3 regions of the Isoptericola jiangsuensis genome follow, and region 1 is predicted to be linked to each of the others. Evidence: predicted binding sites of a transcription regulator. Region 1 holds the regulator's gene; each other region holds the start of a gene.
The links. Region 1 encodes HrcA, which represses chaperone genes, less so after heat shock. Its sites were predicted from a motif close to TTNGCACTCGNNNNNNNCGAGTGCNAA; they were not measured.
Positions count from the first base shown of each region.

Region 1 (2,255 bases):
CGACGTACAGGTCGCCCGCGGGGCCGCCGCCGGGGCCGACCTCGCCCTGCGAGGTCAGCTTGATCCGGGTGCCGGTGTCGACGCCCGCCGGGACGTTGACGGTGAGGGTGCGGCGCGAGCGCACGCGGCCCTCGCCGGAGCACTCGGCGCACGGCTCGGGGATGATCGTGCCGAAGCCCTTGCAGACGTCGCAGGGCGCCGTCGTCATGACCTGGCCGAGGAACGACCGGGCGACGCGCTGCACGTTGCCGCGGCCGTGGCAGGCCACGCAGGTGCGCAGGTCGGTGCCGGGCCGGCAGCCCTTGCCGCTGCACGTGCCGCACACGACGGCCGTGTCGACCTGGAGCTCGCGCTTGGCCCCGAACGTCGCCTCGGTGAGGTCGATGTCCATGCGCACCAGGGCGTCCTGGCCGCGGCGCGCGCGCGGCACGGGGCCGGACGGCTGGCCGCCGCCGCCGAAGAACGTCTCGAAGATGTCCTGGAAGCCGAAGCCCTGGCCGAAGCCGCCGCCCGCCCCGCCGCCGGGGGCGGTGGGGTCGACGCCCATGTCGTACTGCTCGCGCTTCTCGCGGTTGGACAGCACCTCGTAGGCGCGCGCGACGTCCTTGAAGCGTTCCTCGCCCTCGGCACCCGCGACGTCCGGGTGGAGCTCGCGGGCGAGCCTGCGGTAGGCCTTCTTGATCTGTTCGGGCGTGGCGTCGCGCTCGACGCCGAGGATCTCGTAGTAGTCGGTCACAGGTCTCTCTTCGGTGACGTGCGAGGTGTGGTCAGGGACGTGCCGGGTCAGCCCGGCAGGACGCGGGAGAGGTAGCGGGCCACGGCACGCACCGACGCCATGGTGGCGGGGTAGTCCATGCGGGTCGGGCCGATGGAGCCGAGCGTGGCGACGGTGTCGCCCTCGCTGCCGTACCCGGCCGCGACGACGCTGGCCTCCGCCAGCCCGTCGAGCCGGTTCTCGTGGCCGATGCGGACCTCGACGCCGTCGCCGGACATCTCGGTGAGCAGGCCCAGCAGCACGACCTGCTCCTCGAGCGCCTCCAGCACGGGCCGCAGCCCGAGCTCGAAGGTCGTGCCGGAGCGGGCCAGGTTCGCGGTGCCCGCGAGCACGACCCGTTCCTCGGTCTCGGTCTCGAGCGTGTCGACGACGAGGTCCGCGACGGCCCGCGCGACGCCGCCCAGCTCGGGCCCGGTGGCCCGCACGAGCGCGTCGAACGCCGCCGGCAGGTCCGCGAGGCGCTTGCCCGCGGCCGCGGCGTTGAACCGGGCGCGCAGCTCGCCGAGCCCGGCCTCGTCGAGACCGGGTCCGACGCCCGCGCCGTCGGGGCCGACGGGGAGCTCGCAGAAGCGCTGCTCCACGCGACCCGTGTCCGTGATGACGACGACGAGGATGCGGCCGGCCGCGACGGGGACCAGCTCGAGGTGACGCAGGCCCGACCGCCGCAGCGACGGGTACTGCACGACGGCGACCTGGCCGGTGAGCTGGGCGATGAGCCGCCCGGCGCGGGACAGGACGTCGTCGAGGTCCACTGCCTCGGACAGGAACGTCTCGATGGCGCGCTTCTGCGGCACGTTGAGGGGCCGCACCTCGGCCAGCCGGTCGACGAACAGGCGGTACCCGGCGTCCGTGGGCACGCGCCCGGCGGACGTGTGGGGCTGGGCGATGTAGCCCGCCTCCTCCAGCGCCGCCATGTCGTTGCGGATCGTGGCGGGCGAGACGCCGAGCCGGTGCCGCTCGGTGAGCATGCGCGAACCCACGGGTTCCCGCGTCGTGACGTAGTCCTCGACGATGGCGCGCAGCACCTCGAGCCTGCGTTCCTCGCTCACCGGACGGCCTCCCCTCGTCGTTCGCCTGTCGAGCGCACCGGACTTAGCACTCTCCATCGCTGAGTGCCATCCTACGCGTCCCTCGCGTCCTCCCGGTGGAGGTCGTCGTCACCTGAGGTACCTCAGGCGCCGGTCCGGCGCGGCACGGCGCCCGAGAACCGGTGACCTGCCCGATCCCCCGCGCTACCTCACCGCACGAGGCTGGGGTCCGGCGGGCCGACCGGTCCGCCACCGCCCGGGCCGAGGAGACCTGACATGGACCGCTGGGAGCACCTGACCGACCACCGCCTGCGCGAGGCCGAGCTCGTGCGCCGCGCCGAGCAGGTGCGGCTGGCCCGCGAGCGCCTCGCCGCCGCGCCGAGCGGCCCGGTCCGCGCCGCCGTCGCCGGACCCCGCCTGACGCGGCTGCTCGCCGCGCTGCGGCCCGCCGC
Region 1 is NZ_PDJJ01000001.1:2,533,426-2,535,680, forward strand. It holds gene dnaJ (molecular chaperone DnaJ) at 1-736, opposite strand, end outside; gene hrcA (heat-inducible transcriptional repressor HrcA) at 784-1,824, opposite strand; gene ATJ88_RS11645 (hypothetical protein) at 2,080-2,255, shown strand, end outside.

Region 2 (2,255 bases), 2.5 Mb from region 1:
GACCGGAAGGATCACAGATCATGGCAAAGCTGATCCTGACCCACGAGGTGACCGGCCTCGGTGAGCCCGGCGACGTCGTCGAGGTGAAGGACGGGTACGCCCGTAACTTCCTCGTCCCGCGTTCGCTGGCGACGCCGTGGACCAAGGGTGCCGAGTCGCAGGTCTCCGCGATCCGCAAGGCTCGCAAGGCCCGCGAGATCGCCTCGCGCGACGACGCCCAGTCGGTCGCCGAGTCGATCCAGTCGCGCACGTACACCGTGTCGGCGCACGCCGGTGAGTCCGGCCGCCTGTTCGGTGCCGTGACGACGGCCGACATCGCCGCCGCGGTCTCCGCGGCCGGTGGTCCGTCGATCGACAAGCGCAAGATCGAGATCGGCCAGCCGATCAAGTCGACCGGTGGCTACACCGTGTCGGTCCGCCTGCACCCCGAGGTGTCGGCGAAGATCGCGCTCGAGGTCGTCGCGGGCTGAACGCCTGACGTCTGACCGAAGGCCCCGGCCTCCCGCGAGGGGAGCCGGGGCCTTCGTGCGTCGCATGGCTCGGCGCGGCGGCTCGGGTGGTGGGAGGAGAGTTGGGTCAGGCCTCGATCGTGTGGTCGGTGCGGGCGTGCGTGACCTCGATGCGGCGCGGCTTCGCCTCCTCGGCGACGGGGATGGTGAGGGTGAGCACGCCGTCGGCGTACGACGCGCTGATGTCGTCGAGCGCGAGCCCGCGCCCGAGGGCGACCTGTCGGGCGACGGTGCCGGTGGTGCGTTCGCGCAGGAGCCACTGGCCCTCGCCGGAGCGGGGGGTGCGTTCGGCGCGGATGGTGAGCGTCCGGTCCTCGCACGAGACGTCGATGCTGCCGGGGTCGATGCCGGGGAGGTCGACGGCGAGGACGAAGTGGTCGCCCTCGCGGAAGAGGTCCATCGGCATGGCGGGTGCGGTGCGGTTGTTCGCCGCGATCGACCCGAAGAGTCGGTCCATCTCCTGGAACGGGTCCCAGTACGTAGCCATCGCGCATCACCTCCTCGATGGGGCCGCGTGTCCGCGGCCCTGTCCGCGAGCAGTGCGCCGGTCCTTCCGGCGTCACCTGGCTACGCCTCCAGGATTAGCACTCTCGATGCCAGAGTGCCAACGTCCTCTGTTCGCCCTGAGCGAACAGCCGCATCGGCCCTGCTCACCCCTGGTCGAGGCGGTCGAGCAGCTCGACCGCGGCGCGGGTGTAGTCGCTGATCCAGCGGTCGTGGATGCGCTTGATGGGCAGCGGGGCGAGCGCGAGTCGGCGTTCGCGGCCGACCTTGCGGCCGGTGACCAGGCCGGCCCTCTCCAGGACCCGCAGGTGCTGCAGGACGGTGGTGCGGTCGAGCTCGGGGACCGCGGCGACCAGCTCGCCCGTCGTCCGCGTCGCCTCCCGCAGGGCATCGAGCATCCGGCGTCGGTGGGGTGAGGCGAGCGCCTTGAAGACCAGGTCGTCGTCGGAGGCGGCCGTCGTCCTGTCGCCGGAAGAGTTCATGTGGTAAAAATACAACATGAACGAGACGCAGCAGCTCACGGAACTGACCTTCACGGTGTCCGGGCGCATCGCGCGTCCGTGCCGGGTGACCTACGAGGCCGTCGCCGACCCCGCCCAGCTCTCCCGCTACTTCACGACCGGTGGCGCACGCGGGCGCCTGGAGGCGGGCCAGGAGGTCACGTGGGACTTCGCCGACTTCCCCGGACGGTTCCCCGTGACCGTCGTCGAGGCCGTCCCGCCCCGCCGCATCGTCATCGAGTGGGGCGGTGAGGCGACCGCCGACGGCAGCGGCCGGACCCGCACGACGTTCGAGCTCGAGCCGCTCGACGGCGACACCGCGACCCTGGTCACCATCACCGAGTCCGCGTGGAGCGCGACCCCCGACGGCGCCCGCAACGCGTTCGGGAACTGCGAGGGCTGGACGGGGATGCTGGCCGCGCTCAAGGCGTGGGTCGAGCACGGCATCAACCTGCGCGACGGCTTCTACGTGGACCGCAACGCCGGCTGACCCCCGGGCGGGCCGCGCCGTGCGGGGTCCCCGCCGACCACGGACCCGCACCGGCGGACCATGCGGTGAGCGCCCGTCCGCACGAGCAGACGGGCGCCCACCGCATGGTCGGCCTCGGCCGGCACCGCCCCGACGACGGCCGGCGCCGGGTTGGCGTCAGAGCGTGGCGCGGACCGCCTGCGCGGCGGCGACCAGGTGCTCCAGCGACGGCACGGTCTCCTCGTAGCGGCGGGTCTTCAGGCCGCAGTCCGG
Region 2 is NZ_PDJJ01000001.1:25,231-27,485, reverse strand. It holds gene rpsR (30S ribosomal protein S18) at 1-2, shown strand, start outside; gene rplI (50S ribosomal protein L9) at 21-470, shown strand; gene ATJ88_RS00110 (Hsp20/alpha crystallin family protein) at 577-996, opposite strand; gene ATJ88_RS00105 (ArsR/SmtB family transcription factor) at 1,160-1,495, opposite strand; gene ATJ88_RS00100 (SRPBCC family protein) at 1,512-2,003, shown strand; gene metE (5-methyltetrahydropteroyltriglutamate--homocysteine S-methyltransferase) at 2,160-2,255, opposite strand, start outside.
Region 2: the regulator HrcA is predicted to act here: its motif matches at 1,091-1,117, upstream of ATJ88_RS00110 (Hsp20/alpha crystallin family protein).

Region 3 (2,255 bases), 1.5 Mb from region 1:
AGGTACGCGCCGACGGCGCCGACGTCCGGGACGAGGTCCGCGTCGTCGGGCCCGGTGCGCAGCAGGCGCGAGACGGTGCCCGACGCGCCGGTGCCGTGGGTCGGGTCGCCGCCGGTCGAGCGCAGGACGAGGGCCGAGCGTCCGGGGCCCTCGGGTGCGAGCGGACCGAACCACAGCCCGGCCTCGACGACGTCGCCGTCGACGGACACCCACTGCGTCTCGGCGTCGTCGGGCAGCCCGGCGTGGGGGACCCCGGGGCCGATCTTGATGCCGAGCGCGGGGACCTGGTCGCGCAGCGCCCACACGGCGTCGAGCGGCGGGGCGTAGGCGGCAGGGTCGAAGATCCGCTTGCCGCCGCGGGTGCGCCGGGCGGGGTCGGCGTAGACGCCGTCGACGCCCTCGGCGGCGAGGTCGAGCGTGAGCCCGTCGGCGTGCCGCACCTCCGCCTCGGGGAAGGCCCGCAGGTTCACGGTGGCCAGGGCGGCGGTGGTCTCGTCGACGTCGGTGGCGAGGACCTGGAGGCCGACACCGGCGAACGCGAGAGCGTCGGCGCCCACGCCGCTGGTGAGGTCGGCGACCTTCGTCACCCCGGCGGCGAGGTAGCGGCGGGCGTGCAGCGCGGCGACGACGAGCCGGGTGGCCTGCTCGACGCCGTCGGGGGTGAAGAGCATGCCCTCGGCGAACGGCCCGAGCTTGGCGCGGGCCTTGGCGCGCAGCCGGGACTGGGTGAGGGCGGCCGCGGCGAGGTCGGGGTCCACGCCCTCGGCGCGCAGGCGCGTGGCCAGCGCCATCGCGCGGGACTCGTCGTACGGGGGCAGCGCGTTGACCAGGGCCCAGCCCTCGGGGCTGAGGAGCTTGGCGAGCGACGAGGAGTCCATCGGACCATCGTCTCAGGTCCACTTGTTGGCACTCGACTTGTCAGAGTGCTAACGGCTGCCTAGATTGGTCGCAGCGCACTCGCTGTGCCGGCACCCGCGACGACGGACAGCGCTCGGGCGCGTCCCAGTCCAGCTAGTCATCGCGAACAAGGAGGTCCGACGTGTCGGTCCCCATCAAGCCGCTCGAGGACCGGATCGTCGTCAAGGCCGTCGAGGCCGAGACCACGACCGCTTCCGGCCTGGTCATCCCGGACACCGCCAAGGAGAAGCCCCAGGAGGGCGAGGTCCTGGCCGTGGGCGAGGGCCGTTTCGACGACAAGGGCGCTCGCGTCCCGGTCGACGTGAAGGTCGGCGACAAGGTCATCTACTCCAAGTACGGCGGCACCGAGGTCAAGTACGGCGGCGTGGACTACCTGGTCCTGTCGTCGCGCGACATCCTCGCCGTCGTCGTCGGCTGACCGTAGCCGCGACGTCCGTACGCACCGAGGCCCCGCATCGTCATCGATGCGGGGCCTCGTGCTGTGCGGGGGGTGGTGCGTCGGGCGTCAGCCGGTCTTGCGGTCGCGGCCGGCGAGGATGGCGGAGCGCTCGTCCTCGCTCAGGCCGCCCCAGACGCCGTAGGGCTCGCGGACGCGCAGCGACTGCTCGCGGCACTCCATCATGACGGGGCAGGCGCGGCAGATGGCCTTGGCGGCCTCGGCCCGTCGTCGTCGGGTGGATCCACGTTCTCCCTCGGGGTGGAAGAACAGGGTGTCGTCCGCGTCGCGGCACGAACCCTGGTACTGCCACTCCCACAGCTCCATGACCGGCCCGGGCAGTCTTGAGATCTCCGTCATGGCGAACAACCTACAAGTTGTGCAGAAGTTGTTCAAGCCCGTGGTGCAAGTTGGGCATGCGGGACGGGTTGGACACACCCTGAACGGCTTCCGAATCGGTTGCCTGCCGCACTGACCTGGTTCGACATGATTCATCGCATCGGATCGAGGCTCACCGCGGGGCGCGGTGGCGGCACCCCTCACCCCTGGGCAGAATCGACGCATGACCACATCGCGACCCGCCCAGGACTCGGGGGGCGCTCGCACGTCAGGCCCCGGGCTCGCGGTCGCCGCCGTGGCCCGCCGCCTCGGCGTCGCCCCCGCGACGCTCCGGACCTGGGACCGCCGCTACGGACTCGGCCCCTCGGGCCGCACCGCGGGGTCCCACCGTCGCTACACCCCCGAGGACGTGGCACGACTCCTCGTCATGCGCCGGCTCACGCTCGAGGGCGTCGCCCCCGTGGACGCCGCCGAGGCCGCGCTCGAGGCCGACGTCGACGAGCTCGAGGCCGCCCACCGCGCCGGCCCGCCCACCGTCCCCGCCGAGGACACCGCCGAACCC
Region 3 is NZ_PDJJ01000001.1:993,112-995,366, forward strand. It holds gene ATJ88_RS04560 (class I SAM-dependent methyltransferase) at 1-878, opposite strand, end outside; gene groES (co-chaperone GroES) at 1,040-1,336, shown strand; gene ATJ88_RS04570 (WhiB family transcriptional regulator) at 1,424-1,714, opposite strand; gene ATJ88_RS04575 (MerR family transcriptional regulator) at 1,917-2,255, shown strand, end outside.
Region 3: the regulator HrcA is predicted to act here: its motif matches at 904-930, upstream of groES (co-chaperone GroES).